3 regions of the Paenibacillus sp. F024 genome follow, and region 3 is predicted to be linked to each of the others. Evidence: riboswitches for the same ligand, from Rfam matches in the RefSeq annotation. Region 3 holds a riboswitch; each other region holds the start of a gene.
What was found. A riboswitch is a leader RNA that binds a small molecule or an ion and turns the genes downstream of it on or off. The one in region 3 is predicted to bind cyclic di-GMP.

Region 1 (5,245 bases), on a different contig from region 3:
CTCTTTCTCTATTCTCTCTATTGTCTTTACGGGACTTCTCTTCTTTGTCGGACTTTTTCTCAGACTTCTCCTCTTCGTGTTCCCATTCTACTTCAACTTTACTGCCGTTAGCGAACTTAATTTCGATTTCCAGCTCTTTTACCTCGCTGGACTCGGTCTCCAACGCTGCTAATACTTGATTGACGATCTCTTCCTTCGTCATTTGAGGCGTAAGCCCAGCCTGCTTAAGGACATCATCTGCGGTTTGAACCGCTTCGTCACCCTTTTGCTTTTCCTTGCCTTTTTCACCTTTGGTTTTCTTTTCAACCTCGGCACGGATCTGGCCATCCTTATTCTTATACTTTAATTCGATCTCACTGCCGTTCTTAAACTCGATTTCCACATTAAACCCATTGATTCCAGCTGTCTTTTCATCGACCTTTTCTTTGTTGATGAAGCTTGCCTCCAACACAACGTCATTCTCAACAGTCAGAGACACCACATCACCTACAAGCAGCTGGGATGCCGGAATAAAACGCTGGTTGTACGCAACGGCCAGGTCCGGCGAAATGCTATAGGTGAACGAATCTTGATTAAAGGTTTGAACCGTTATCGACCCATACGTGCCGGAATAGACGCTGTCCGTCACATTACGGTCGAAATTCAAGGCCGTGATGGTTCCTTTGACGGTAATCGCTCCGGATTGCTCCAGCAAGTTGTCATTGGTTCTTACAAGCAGCGCAGCCATCTCCGCGCGTGTAACGTTATTATTGGGCTTGAACGTTTCATCCGGGTAACCGCTGACAATACCCTGCTGAACGGCTACGTTTACATATCCGACCGCTCCGGCAGGAACATCTCCGGCATCTTTGAAATCCGGCACGGCCGTCATTTGGCTGAGAGCCTCTTTTTGCAGCCCAAGAGCTTTTACCAGCAGGCCTGCTACCCAAACTCGGCTGGCCGGCGTACTCGGTTGAAGCTGGTCTTCCGCAGTATCAAAAAGTCCCTGTTCCAAAGCAACGATGATGTACCCTTTGGCCCAGCTGTAGTTATTGTCGATAACCGATGCGTCTTTAAAATGCAGCTTGCTGTCGCCCGGCTTCGCTTTAGCCTGCTCCTCCAATCCCATGAGCCGTACAGCCGTAACCACGGCTTCTACTCGACTGACAGGCTGATTAGGACGGAAGCTGCCGTCTTCATACCCGGACAATACATTTTTGGATTTCATCTTCCCAATCGATTCGGTTGCCCAAGCCGCTTGTTCCGAGTCATTAAAATCAAGGTCTAACGTGGTGCGGCCCGTATTGGATTCCGCCCCTTCGGATTGGGCAGCCAACCCCGGCCCCGCCAAACTGAATACCAGCAATAAAGTCATGAATACATGCATTGCATAACGAAACTTTCTCATCATACGCCTCCTTTTGAATAGAAACCTTTAAAAACACAAAAAAGCTTATCTTTTCCAGCGCAAAGATAAGCCTGTGTTTTAAGCTTCTCTTGGCAACTGGCTGGCATAGTTTAAAACCTTAGCCCCTTTAGCTTTGCGTCATCACCTTTCGATGATTTTGCCTTTATCAAGTTTTATTAACAATAAAGAAAGTATACAATTTCAGCGGAGCTGAACACTTTCTTTATCTCAAGAAAACCTGCCTATGAATCACGGTCGCTCATCCATGAATGGCTTCGTTAAAGGTTTTCTTATAAAAGCAGCTTCTAGCTAATTATATCAGAATTCCGTAATTTGACAACTAACGACATTTTTTCTGCAGCGCGCTGACTTAGCCCGTATGCAAAAAGCCGTCCCCGCAGGCCCGGCTTTGGCATACTATTTTTAACGCGAATGAAGTTACCGCTGCATTAACCTTGCCGCGCTTGATTTATCCAGTATCGGCTCACTTGCAGTTCCGTGTCACTGCGGCGGGTGACGGGCAGGTGGGACGGAACCGTAACCACTTCCAGATCATACATACCCCTCAGCTCCTCCGCCTTTGTTTTCATCATTTCTATTACGCCTATAATTTGCTTGTATAAACCAAGCAGCTTCTGGACAGTCATTGCGGCCTGATTCCCTTCGCTCAAGGGAATATGTTCCTTTGCCTCAATCGCCTGCCTCAGGCCGTCATTGAATTGCCGGCCTTCTATTATGCGTCCCGTAAGAGGATCTATGAAATGGATCCGGTCGTCCGCTACAATATAATCTACGTCACGCTGCATCAGTACCTTGGCTTGAAGGCTTACCAATAAATAATGATAGACTGTCGTATGGTCGAGCTCATACAGGCTATTGTCCTTCAAAGCCGCTTCGATTTTCTTAGCTTTCGATGGGGTAAACATCACTTGTTTGGATTGGCGGTCCACTTCATAATCGCTTACTTCCTGCATTCCCCGTACAAATTTCTCACAAACAGAGTACAGTTTAGGCGCTGCTTTCACTGGATCCGAGATCATGAGCGGGGTTCGCGCTTCATCAATCAATATACGGTCCATTTCATCCAAGACGGCATAGGCAAACCCTCTTTGAATCCGCTGTTCCGGATGCAGTATCCTCTGATCGCGCAAGCAGTCTAACCCAAACTCCGTATAGGTCCCGTAGGTAATATCCTGTTGGTAGGCCGCTTTCTTCGCTTGAGCCTTCAACCCGGCAAGATTTAGCCCTACGGATAAGCCAAGAAGTTGAAATACTTTACCCATTTGCTCGTGTTCGCGTTTCGCTAAATATTCATTCACCGTGTACATATGTACACCATGATCCTGTAAACCAAACCAATAGGCCGGGAGCAGATGAACGATCGTTTTTCCTTCTCCTATCATCATCTTGGGAATTTTCCCTTCGCATAATAACCAGCCTCCAATCAACTGAGCGTCATACATCGTGATCCCAAACACTCTTCTTACAGCTTCCTTCACTAAAGCAAATGCCAGAAAAAGAGAATCCTGACGATCCTCACCTTGACGTATTCTTCTCCGCAGTTCAATGCTTACTTTATTCAAATCACTATCATGTTTAATCCGTTGGACGTATTTGTCGATTTGGGGCAGGATCGTCTTCCGGATTTTCTTGATTTCTTGATCATCTCTTTGGGCTATCCATTCCTTAATCTTAGACAGCATGCATTCCTCTCCTCTCTTAATGAGGAATGTTGGAGTAATTGAATTCTTTCTCATAGGTAGTAAATACGAGAGCTAAATTCATTAACCGTCCGTTGCCCTCCAGATTGGATGCGTACTCCAAAAAGCTTTCGTGGACAAAAAACAGGGAGCCACCGTCCGGATGGAGGCGGCCCCCTGTTTTATCAAGCTTAAAAATACGGACTCAAAGCATTCTAATCCTTATTTGGCCTGAGCCAAATCCTGTATTCCCGTGTTCGCTTTGACTAATATTTCGTCATACTTCACATCATCCCGCTTCGCGGAAAGGAAGGTTCCCAGGAACGCTCCCAAAAAGCCGAGCGGAATGGAGATGATACCCGGATTCGTAAGTGAAATGAGCGGCGTACCGACGAAAATCGCTTTGCCTGCTACCGGGTCCCAAACGTTAGGACTGACCGCCACAAGAATGAGCGCGCTGAGTACGCCGACAATCATGCCCGTAACCGCTCCGGCGGTATTAAATCTTTTCCAGAATACGGTGAACAGGAGAACAGGCAGGTTGGCGCTGGCTGCGACGGCAAACGCCAAGGCAACAAGGAACGCAACATTCAGCTTCTGTGCAAACAAAGCAAGAATGATTGATATGACGGCTACACCGACGGAAGCCAGCTTCGCTGCCTTAATCTGCTCCTTCTCATTCGCCTTGCCTCTGCGAACAATATGATTATAGAAGTCATGGGCGAAGGCGGAAGCGGCAGAAAGCACGAGCCCCGCTACAACAGCCAGAATCGTTGCAAAGGCTACGGCCGATACAAAGGCGAACAAGAATTCTCCGCCAAGGGCTCTGGCCAGAAGAGGAGCCGCCATATTGCCTGCAGCGTTGGCGGCGACAATGGCATCCTTACCTACGAAAGCCGCAGCTCCAAAGCCGAGGAACACCGTCATCACGTAAAACATTCCGATAATCCAAGTGGCCACAACGACCGATTTGCGTGCCGTAGGCGCGTCTTTTACCGTGAAGAAACGGATCAGAATGTGCGGCAATCCGGCTGTTCCAAGCACAAGGGCTAGGTTAAGAGAAATCGTATCGAGTCCGTTTGAAAACTTGTTGCCCGGATTCAAGAACGCTTCCTTCAACGAAGTGGCAGACCGCATTTGCTCGAACATATGACCGACGCTGAAATCGAATTTGGCAAACACAATGAGCGAAATAATAAACGTACCGGCGACAAGCAGCACGCATTTAATAATTTGCACCCAGCTTGTCGCCGTCATGCCGCCGAAAACAACATACACGGTCATGAGGACGCCGACGATGAGCACGGAGGTCGTGTAATCAAGACTAGGAATCAAAAGAGCGATAAGTCCCCCGGCGCCAACCAGCTGAGCAATCATATAGAAGATGGAAATGACGATCGAATTGATCGCTGCAACGCCGCGAATCTTCTTGGTTTCAAATCGGGCGGCGATCATATCCGCCATCGTATATTTGCCTAAATTCCGAAGCGGTTCCGCAACGAGGTACAGCACGACCAGATAGGCGACAAGGAAACCGATGCTGTAGAAAAATCCGTCAAAGCCGAACAAGGCGACCATTCCGGCGATACCCAAGAAGGAGGCCGCCGACATGTAGTCTCCCGCGATGGCAAGCCCGTTCTGCCAACCGGTCAATCCTCCGCCGGCCGTATAAAACTCACTTGTCGTTTTGGTTTTTTTGGATGCGTAATAGGTAATGACAAGCGTGCCGAAAACAATCACAAGAAAAAGCAAGAAGGCTGTATTCATCGATTATCCCGCCTTTCTTTCCTCATTAGGCAATTGGTCTTTGATCTCTTCGCAAATGGCGTCAAATGTTTCGGATTTCTTGGAATACATCGAGCACAAAACCCACGTCATAATAAATTGCGCAAATGCAAAGACCCAAGCCCATGTGATCGCGCCGACGGCAGGTGCATTTAATACATTAGAGAAAGCCGTAAGAACCGGAAGGGTAAAATAAAATGCCAAAAAGAAGAGCGTCATCGGAATGATAAATCGTTTCTTCTCATCCATCAGCTTGCGAAAAAGCTCAGAACGGGCAACATCGCTGTACGTTAACTGGTTCTTTTTCATTGCGAATCCCTCCATATTATGGGCTGAACCTCGTAAGATCAGGTGCAGCGTACGTTTTGCAAGC
Region 2 (5,245 bases), on a different contig from region 3:
AAACCGTAGAGCGGGTTCATTTTGCAGCCTTCGAGCGGGAACTCCAGCTTGATATTCAGGTTTCCAATTTTGCTCAACGCAAAGGCGGGATCTGGAAGGGGCTTTCCATTGGGAGCGGGCCCGCGCTCGAAGCATCCTTTCAACGCGATATGCTGCGGGAGTATGCCAGCGCCGGCGCGCTGCTTATGATGGGATTGTTTTATCTTGCTTTTGCAGCGATGTATCTTCCTGAACGCTCTACATTGTTTCTGGGGGCATTATCGATTTGTTTTGCCCTCCGTATGTTTTTTCTTGGCGAGGCACTTGTGGCTGACTGGTTCCCCGGCTTAAGCTGGGCTTGGCAGGTGAAGCTGGAATACCTGAATGAAATCGCCGCCATATGTTTATTTTCTCATTATTATCGGGCCATGTATCCTCAGGAATATTCACGGCTTGCGATCAACTCGATTCGCGGTCTTGAAGCTGTCTTTGCGGTTATTGTTCTGGCTGCGCCAAGCTCGTTTTTTACTCAATGGATGGTCGTGCACGCGGCCGTGGCGGCCTGCGCCGTTCTCTTTGTGCTGTGCAAGGTTTATCCGGCAGCCATTCGGCACGGGAGAATGGGAGCGCGTTCCGGACTGATCGCGCTTGCGGTCGCACTGCTTGCTCTCATCAACGATACCTTCTATTATTTGGCCGCTCCTCTGACGTCGGAGGAATGGGTTTACGCCGGCTTTTTCGTTTATCTGGTGTCCCAAATGGGTGTCACCATAAGACGCTATGTGGCTTTAAAGCAGGAGTCGGAGGCTTTGACTCTGCGGCTGGCAGCCTCCAATGAAGGGCTTGAGCGTAAGATAACGGAGCGCACAAGGCAGTTGACCGAATCGCATCATGCGAACGCTCGTCTTATGCACAATATCGCCCACGATTTGAGAGCGCCAATCGCTCTTATTCGCCAACGGGCAAAGCAGTTGGAGGCTTATGTGCCCCCGGAGGGTTTACGGGACCTGTCGGTGATTGAACAGCAATCGGAATGGGCGATCAAGCTGGCGCAAAATTTAAACGACCTCGCCAGCTTTCAGGAAAAAGAAATGCGTTTTTCACCCGTTTTCATAAAAGCGATCGATCTGATGCGGTTTTTATATAAACGGACGGAACCGGTGATTCGGGCAAGCGGATTCCAATGGTCGCACAAGCCGCTCGATGAGCTGTTCGAGGGGGACATGCTGATCGTGAGGGGAGACCTTTTTTTGATCGAGCGCTTGATTGATAATTTGGTATCCAACGCTTTAAAATTTACACTTCCCGGACATAGGATGAGTCTGTCCTATCGAATGGACGGGAGGATGCTTGAAATGGTCTTCGAAAACGACGCGAATCGGCTTGACGAACAGACGCTGGAGAGAATGTTCGAACGGTTTTATAAGGAGGGCTCGCCTGAGGTTGGGAGCGGCATCGGACTGGCCGTCTGCAGGGAAATTATCCAATTGCACGGAGGAGAAATCCGCGTCTCCCAGTCGGAAGAGGGCAGGCTCTGTTTTTATATCCGGATGCCGGTGGAGACGATGGAGTCATCGGGTCATTATCAGGCACAGTAAACCCTGGTATCATTCTATCTCTTGATTGTTGAGGCCGTCCCCCGGGGACGGTCTTTTTGGTTATAGGGCGGCATACATATGTAGCAGTTCTTAATCTGGAATTCAGGTGCGCGAAACCGGAGGGATGTCCTATCGAATCGGAGCAGACAAGACTGAAAGCCGAGCTGGAAGACTGGAAAGCGCGTAATCGGACGTTAATGGAAGAGATCCGGCAGATCGAAGAGCAATGCCTATCCGACCGGAAGAATGCTCCTGAAAAAGAGGCCGCCTCTTTGCTGCTGGTATGTCAAGATGAATGCGCGAAAAAGTTATATGCCTTGCTGAAGCAATTGCGAGAAGAAGACATGCTGCACGAACAGCTGCTGCTCGAAAAATATAAGAAGCTGGAAAGCCTGAAGAGTGTTTTGGAGGAGGCATTGAACCTGATCCGTAAAGCGATGGCTGAGTATTAGAGCAGTGCCAAAGGAGGGACTGGCAATGGATTCAAACGAGTGTGAAACGTATCCCGATCTTCTGCAGCTCATAGAAGAAGAGAGGCTGCGGCACGGTAAATTGCTTGCAAGGCTGGTTTCTTTTAAGCATGGGCCTCCGCTTCCCGAAGCGGATAAAGAATATATCGCTTTGCTCCGAAAGAGAACCAAAGCCTCGGTGCTCTTGCTGCAAGGACAGAACGAAGCGGATATGCTGGCTTTAAACGAAAGCTACCAACGAAAAAAAAGGGAGCGCGAGAAAAAAATCGCAATGGTTCAGCAGGAGATTGTTATCATAAAGCAGATGCTAGGCATGCTGCAAAATGAAGTGGAGAAAGCATTGGAGGGCCACCCGCGAATCCAAAAAGAGGATATGGACGAGCTATCCGAGCCTGACAGATTAAAGAAAAGCTATATCGTAGGGAAAAGAACGGGCAAAGATTTGATTGATCAGGAAGGCAAGCAGCTGATCGCAAAAGGCGACCTGATTACGATGGAGTTGATTGAAAAAGCCGAGCAGTCCAACCTTCTCGTGGAGCTTATTCTGCATATGAGGAAGTCGGAAGAAAGTGAGACTTAAGGTTCAGTTCTTTTGAACTATTCATTGGATGAATTGATGACTTGACAAAAAATATGATTCGTGAGATACATATTGTATCGGAATAATTTGGTTCGACTTGGTTCGTCATACGACTCCTAACTAAATAGGAATGGAAGCGTTGAAGTCTACTCTTTATATGGGCACTTGGAGCAGACAGAGCTATTAGTGCAACCGGCCATTTGATCTTCGTGAGGATTTTACGATGGGACGGTGTCCATAATGAATAACAAGCTCACAGTCATGCTTTCAACGGAAGGAACTTACCCCTATTTTCAAGGCGGTGTCAGCACCTGGTGCGATATTTTGGTCCAAAAGCTGAAGATGGTGGATTACGTCATTTTCAGTGTGGTGGCTGACCCGTTCATTACTCCTCAATTCAAGCAGCCTCCCAATACGCAGGTAACCCAAATGCCCCTATGGGGTACTGAGGAGCCCTGCGAGCATTTGAACATTCCATTCTCACAGGTTTACCTTTCCAAAAAAAGAACGGTTCACAAAGTTGTGAAAGAAAAGTTTATTCCTCTATTCACCGATTTGATTAAAGAGATTATCAGCTTGGACAAAAATCCGCTCCGTTTTGGTCAAATCCTCTATGAAATGAATCAATATTTCGGCCATTACGAATATAAGGAAAGCTTTAAGTCCGAAATCACTTGGGACGTTTATAAGGAGATCATCTTATCGTCTTGCAAGGATCAGCGCACTCATTTGCCGGAGCCCGATATTTACGGCTTGATTCAAAGTCTTGGCTGGATTTACCGCTTTTTTAATATTTTGAACAATCCCATTCCCAAAGTTCATGTTTCCCATTCCTCGGCTGCGGCCTTTTGCGGTATCCCGGCCGTGCTGGCAAAACTGGAGCATAAAACGCCATTGCTGTTAACCGAGCATGGAGTTTACCTGCGAGAGCAGTATTTGTCATTATCCAAAAGAGGGTTATCCGCCTTTTTAAATACGTTTTTGATCCGGCTGGTATCCTCGATCGTGAGTCTGAATTACACCTATGCCGATCAGGTCTCTCCGGTATGCGAATATAATACGCGTTGGGAGTCCAGGCTCGGAGTGGAGCCGAGCAAAATTAATGTTATTTATAACGGTGTGGACGAACATGTTTTCAGCGTGGCTCCGATGACGAAAAATGAGCATCCGACGGTCGTTACAGTGGCACGTATTGATCCCTACAAGGACATATTAACACTGATCCGCGCTGCCTCTGCAGTCAAGAGGAAGATCCCGGATGTCCGGTTTGTCATTCACGGAAGCGTAGCCGTACAGGAATACTATGAGGAATGCATCGCTCTGCGGGATCAGCTCGATTTGACGGAGACGGTCATTTTTGCCGGGCATACTCAGGATATGACGGCGGCTTATCACAGCGCAGATGTTATTGCCCTGTCAAGTGTGACGGAAGCCTTCCCTTATGCCGTCGTGGAGGGGATGATGACGGCCAAACCCGTGGTGGCCACGGATGTAGGAGGCATAAAGGAGGCTCTGGGAGATACGGGCTTTGTCGTGACCCCGGGAAAAAGCGAGGAGCTGGCCGATAAAATCACCCTTCTGCTGAACAATTCCGAGTTGAGGAGCGCATTGGGTGAACGGGCAAGGGAACGGGCGATGAGGTTTCTGACGCTGGATAAAGTGCTGGAGAATCATTTGAAAAGCTATATCAAGCTGTCTGTTTATGCACACGAAAACACCGCTGCGGCCCCGGGATTATCTCTTGAGCAGCTTCAAAAGCTTCATGCAGAGCAAGCGTATATTTTAATGTCGCGGGGTTATTACAAAGAGGCGGCGGCCCAGTTTCGTTCAGCCGTCAATATGCAGCCTGCGGCAGTGTTTACCCCCGTGTTGATCGGGGAAATTGCGGCGTGTCATGAAAAGCTTGGAGATCATGAGCATGCGCGGATGGAGCTGGAGAGGATGAAGCTGCTGATGCAGCTGGGTGCAATGAAGAAAACGAACGGTGGTAAGCAAACCGCATAACGATCGCTGGACCTGGGAGGTCAATGGATTGTGGATACGTTATATAAGAAATTGATATCCGACGCGGAGGACGAGCTTAAACAGCTGATCGCTGAAAATGAGCAGTGGAAGCAAAAGCTTGCCGGCGTAAGAGAGCATGATGCCGTGTCATCCGTTTTGGAGGAAGAAATTTCATCTCTCATTATGATGTCCCACCTCGAAAACACCAAGCATATCTACCAGATTACCGAAGAGCTGCGGAAGGAAGAGGAGCAGCTTGAACGTTTAATTATGGAAAAAACCCGGAAATTGCAGCGGTTTAAGCAGCTCTTGCTTGAGACCATTCACAGCGCACGAAGCAAAATGTCGGAGTCTTAAGACGGGGGGGAAGTTTGTGGCTTCAGGTCAAGGACCGGGTATCCCTAAGGATAACGTCAAAAGTTTGTGGAACCAATTTTTTGTCTTGAGACAGCAAATCGAGAGCTTAAAGAAGGAAAACCTTCAGCTGGAAAAGGAATGGAATGCTAAAAAGCATCAAGTTAAACCGCCTGCAGCCACACATGTTTATAAAGATCTGATCCTTAAGAAGACGAAAGATGCCGTCGTGTTGTTAAGTCAACAAAAGGAAGCTGAGC
Region 3 (5,245 bases):
CCGATCTCGATAACCTTGTCCCGGTTCTCCTTCCACTTGCCGGCAATTTGCGGCAAAATGTTCATCAACCCGTGACGCCCGTATCTGCGGGCCTTAGGGAAATAGGTCCCGGCAAAAAACGGCTTCTTCTCCGGGGTCATAATGATCGTCAGCGGCCATCCCCCCTGTCCGGTCATCGCTTGACAAACGGACATGTACAGATTGTCCACATCGGGCCGTTCCTCCCGGTCCACCTTGATTGAAACAAATTCACGGTTCAATAGCTCGGCTACCTCTTCATCCTCGAATGATTCTCTTTCCATGACGTGACACCAATGACATGTACTATAGCCAATAGATAGGAAAATAGGTTTGTTTTCCCGTTTCGCTTTATCAAAAGCTTCTTCTGACCAAGGAAACCAATCTACCGGATTGTAAGCATGCTGCAGCAAATAAGGTGACTTTTCATTGGCTAATCTATTGGGTTTGTTGTTTGTTGTCATGGGGCACCACTTCCTTGATTTCAGGATGTTATTGACGATAGTTAGAGCTTAGCATACCTTGCAATAAAAAGAAAAAACCTTTGCTACAGTAGCAAAAGGTTTCGTCGTGAAGAAATAAAAAACATTTTTTTTGCATTTATCAAATAGATTAATATCCTACGTTTTTTTGCATTTAATCTTAAATAGTATTTTAACATTCCCATATACGCTTAGCATTTCTTGGTGAAATTAATCATACAACTCTTTTTTTAAAAATCTCACATAGTATTCCTTTTCTTCAACATGCTCTATTAATCGGTAATATTACTAGTGTAATACTCAATTATGTCTTTACGGCGGATGATTCCGATAAAGATTTGGTTTTCGTCTACGACGGGAACAAAGTTCTGGTCAGCAGCCAAATGAAGCATATCCTCAAGACGCGCTTTGACCGACACGCATTCATTATGAATACGACGTTTAATTTCATAAACTTTGACAATATCCAAGTTTCGAAAGCTTAATCCGGAAGTGTTCTTCATCTTCCAGAATAGATCCCCTTCACAGAGAGTTCCAACATATTTTCCCTCCCCATCAATAACAGGAATTGCCGTGTATTGATTTTTCTCTAATATCTCCAGGGCCTCCTGCATGTTAGCAGTTGAATGAATATAGGCTACTTTGTGCTTGGGCAAAAGAAAATCAGATATTTGCATCGCTCAAAACTCCCTTCTACCAAAACGTTAACATACGTTTCGCTTATTGTGACACACATTAAGATAAAGCTAACCTATATTGATAACGTTGGGCGGTTACGTTGCACCCTATAGGGCCTCAACTTTTGTTTACTTCATTTTTTATTGATGAGTCCAAGTTTATCATACCTGTCAAAAAGAAAAAACCTCCGTTGCAACAAGTAAGAATATGGAACAGACTATTGTTGTTTTTAATAATTAATAACATCCCGCAACATGCCCCTTATCCGATTGAACTTCATCGTGCTGCGTTATATACATTTTTTGTTATTAATGCTTCGCGCGAACATCCCATCAATGGCATGTACTCTAGCCGTTCGATAAAAAGATGGCTTCATTTCCAAATAAAAAAAGCGGCCCCCTCTATGCGGAGCCAAACTTTCCAAGTTAACCTCTATACATTTTTTAATAATAAATAGATCGTTACCAGTCTCCGATGCCTAAGTTCAGCTGCCAATTTACTCCAAATTTATCGATCACCATGCCATAGTATTTGCTCCAAAATGTTTCTTGCAGCTCCATGCCTACAGAACCGCCATCCTTCAATTGATTAAAGACAGATTCAATTTCATCCTTGTTGTTACTTACAAAGGCCAGGCTGATGTTGTTTCCAACCACAAAAGGCATCCCGGGAAAAACATCTGAAAACATAACGTTGCTTCCGCCAATGGTAAGCCGCGTGTGCATTATGAGGTGTTTCGCTTCTTCCGGTAGAGAAAATTCAGGGTTTGGCGCCATATCTCCAAAAGTCATAAATTTCGGTTTCTCTGTTCCAAACACTTCTGCATAAAACCCCACTGCTTCACGGCAGTTTCCATTAAAATTCAGATAAACATCAACCGACATGCTCAGCACTCCTTCATTCATTGTTATTATTTTATAGATTTTTTTATTTACATCTTATCATTTAGCTATACGTGAACGATATCTCAGGTTCCTCAGCCGACAAGACTCTACTGGCAGCATTATCTCCAACAATTAGAAATGTATTCCACTGATATTGATTTCTTTACCATCCAGATCTCCGGAAAAAGCATTACCACCACTTGATGATCTCCGATGACTAAGATCGGTATGTCGCGGATGAAATGAGAAGCCAAGTTTAGTGAAAAACTTAGATTTGATGATTTATATATTCTTACCTTTCATATTAACAAGAGTAATGAAGCATGGTTTCTTTTAGATTGCTTTATTTTAAAAAGCTGCGAAGCAAGGTTCCCCATACTATGGTCCTATGTCTTTAGATGTTTTTAAAAGTTTGGAATGATTGGAAATTCATAGTTGAGTAATACTTTATATTCATTTAAAATGAAAAAGTCAAAGGCAAAATTTTCCGAAAGGAAAATGACGCAAAGCCATGGGTCTAAGGTCCTTGTTACAGGATGATGATCGCCAGGTTGCCGTTTCGCTGCATCGTTTGATTTTATCCATGGGTACTGCGCGGCTATATTTGGCTTGCGCAGTTTTTTGCGTCTATGCCGACCAACTATCAGAAAGAGGGTGTTTTTCTGTTTCAATGGAAGGCGAAATCAATGATCGCTATGTTTCTCTGTTTGTGGTCTTGCTTTAGTTTGGTTTCCGTAACATCAGCGGAAAAACAGATTGACGTAGTGATCGACGGAAAGAAGCTGGAATTTACGGTTCCCCCATTCATCGAGTACGGGAATACGCTCGTCCCCTTCCGCCCCGCTTTTGAAGCGCTTGGATTAAGTATTGCATGGGAGGCGGAAAGACAGGTTGTTACAGGGAAGAAGGATGGCCTGGAGCTTGAGCTTCAAATTGGCAGCACGACGGCGAAGGTCAACGGCAAGCTGAAATCTCTCGCGGTCGCTCCACGATTGATCGATAATCAAACGTTCGTTCCGCTGCGTTTTGTTGGCGAAGCATCCGGCAGAGAGGTGAAATGGGACGCGGAATCACGTACTGTTTTCATCCGTCCGCTCGGGAGTAGCGATGTTTCACAGCTTACATACGAAGGCGATATGGTGGATGGCAAGCCAAACGGCCACGGAAAACGGTATGCGGATGGGACACTCATCTATGAAGGAATGTTCCAAAATAATCAAATGAACGGTCAAGGGAGGCTATATGACGGAGGGCAGCTCGTCTATGAAGGAGAATTTCATCAATCCCTTTTTGAAGGATACGGCAAAATGTATTATGCCAACGGTAGACTGATGTATGAAGGTCATTTTTCCGACGGATTCATGCATGGCCATGGCAAGCTCTATCGTGAGGACGGCACGTTATGGTATGACGCCCATTTTCAGTACGATAGCATTGAGGGTCCGGGAACCGTATATTTTCCCAAAGGTCATCGGTTGGAAGTCGGATTTATCGACGGAAACCCGCATGGCAAGGGGATTTATTATTACGGGGACGGAACCGTTCGTTTTATCGGCGAATATCGTAACGGTATGCGCAACGGCTTTGGTACGAATTATTACCCGAATGGCAACAAGATGCACGAAGGCGAGTTTGTGGACAGTCGGCTGGTTCGAGGGAAATCTTATTATGAAAGCGGGAAGCTTCGGTACGAAGGCGAATTCAGCAATATGCTGCCTCATGGAAAGGGTATTGAGTATAACGAGGACGGAACCGTATTTCATCAAGGCCTGTTTAAGCTCGGAGATCCGGTCAAACCGGAATAACAACAGCTGCAAGGGATGAACGTCCTTATTTCAATGGGAGGATACATATGATGATGACATGGATCAAAGCATTCGCCTCGCAATGTTTGCTGTCAGCCGTTTTCATTGGGGTCGGCGCAGTGTTTTTCGCTTCGTCTGCGGAAGCTGCGGAGCTTGCTTCTCCTCGGGATCCGTTTTTTTATGACCGTAACGATACGCCGTACCTTTTGGAAGGGGAGTTGGAGTTTCTTCCCGCCGCCGATCAATCGGACATTACGGATTACGCTATATATGTGTTGGATCACACGGACAACAAGATAAAGCTTCTCGGCAGCGTGAATGTGAAGCAGCAGGAAGAGTATATCGCGTATGCCAAAAGCATCGGTCTCAAGAGGGAACGCTATATGTTCCGCATAAAGGATTTGGAAATCGCAAAAAATGCCGAAAAGTTCGGGATTTACGCCAAAAATGCATTGGAGGAAAGCACGGCCGGATTGATCATGCCGATATGGGACAGGCCCCGGCATCGTTTTCAAGAAGGTCTTCGCATTACCGATAAGAACCCAAGCCAGGGCAACTTGGAATTGGCGCTGACCTGGAAAGGACTGCAAGAAGAGAATCCGATCACCGGCTATAAAGTCTATTTCTGGGTGGACGGACAGAAAAAGGCGCTTTCCAGCAAAAGCATAGACGTGGCAAAAGGGAAATCCGAATATGAACTCATAGTGCCAAGCGGAACGATACCGGAAAGAACGGAGGAAATGGCAATTTACCCCGTCTCGCCGGAAGGGATCAATGGGCCTGGCTTGATTAATTATGTGATGGACGACATTTCGGAAGAGCCGATTGTGCAATTGCAGACTTCCAGCCTGATTCCGGCGCCGGTGATTACGGAGATCGGAGACAGGGATTCTGTCGTCGGCACATTTAGCGGCAGCATCCGTTGGGAGGTTGATGACCGCGAATTTACGGGCATGGTCAATGGGGCTTCTCCCTTATCGTATGCAGTCTATTTTCTAGATAAGGACAAGCGGAAGATCAAAGGTATCGGCATGATTCCCAGAAATACGAGCAGATACGGTGATTATACGCTGCAAATTCCGTCAGGAACGCCCATACCGGAGGAGGCCGTTTATCTCGGTGTTTTTGCGCAAATGTCCACGGCTGAAGGCATTCAGTTCGGCGAGAAGTTTTTTTGGGATAAACCGTATGATCGTTTCCAACCGAAAAGGGTTCAGTTTATCGATATGGATGAGAATCCGGGTTCCATCCAAGGCAAAGTAACCTGGCAGGCGGCTGATGATGAAGGACCTCTGTACGGTTATGCCATTCATATCGATTGGCAGCGAAAGGATGCGAAGCCGTATACGATTGTAGAAAAAGGGCGTGCCTCCTACGA

Region 1: linked by a shared signal. The riboswitch ahead of ACZYR9_RS17250 (S-layer homology domain-containing protein) and the one ahead of ACZYR9_RS12350 (stalk domain-containing protein) in region 3 are both predicted to bind cyclic di-GMP.
Region 2: linked by a shared signal. The riboswitch ahead of pelF (GT4 family glycosyltransferase PelF) and the one ahead of ACZYR9_RS12350 (stalk domain-containing protein) in region 3 are both predicted to bind cyclic di-GMP.

What each region holds. Positions count from the first base shown of each region.
Region 1 covers NZ_JBVASZ010000016.1:95,020-100,264, reverse strand. Annotated here, with positions in the region: gene ACZYR9_RS17250 (S-layer homology domain-containing protein) at 1-1,387, opposite strand, end outside; cyclic di-GMP riboswitch class I at 1,476-1,559, opposite strand; gene ACZYR9_RS17245 (preprotein translocase subunit SecA) at 1,837-3,090, opposite strand; gene ACZYR9_RS17240 (solute symporter family protein) at 3,310-4,854, opposite strand; gene ACZYR9_RS17235 (DUF485 domain-containing protein) at 4,858-5,181, opposite strand.
Region 2 covers NZ_JBVASZ010000037.1:28,182-33,426, forward strand. Annotated here, with positions in the region: gene ACZYR9_RS23650 (sensor histidine kinase) at 1-1,577, shown strand, start outside; gene ACZYR9_RS23655 (hypothetical protein) at 1,634-2,029, shown strand; gene ACZYR9_RS23660 (hypothetical protein) at 2,055-2,627, shown strand; cyclic di-GMP riboswitch class II at 2,751-2,834, shown strand; gene pelF (GT4 family glycosyltransferase PelF) at 2,868-4,631, shown strand; gene ACZYR9_RS23670 (hypothetical protein) at 4,662-4,988, shown strand; gene ACZYR9_RS23675 (hypothetical protein) at 5,005-5,245, shown strand, end outside.
Region 3 covers NZ_JBVASZ010000010.1:63,138-68,382, reverse strand. Annotated here, with positions in the region: gene ACZYR9_RS12365 (thioredoxin domain-containing protein) at 1-482, opposite strand, end outside; gene ACZYR9_RS12360 (CBS domain-containing protein) at 773-1,177, opposite strand; gene ACZYR9_RS12355 (VOC family protein) at 1,640-2,062, opposite strand; cyclic di-GMP riboswitch class I at 2,529-2,621, shown strand; gene ACZYR9_RS12350 (stalk domain-containing protein) at 2,749-3,867, shown strand; gene ACZYR9_RS12345 (S-layer homology domain-containing protein) at 3,915-5,245, shown strand, end outside.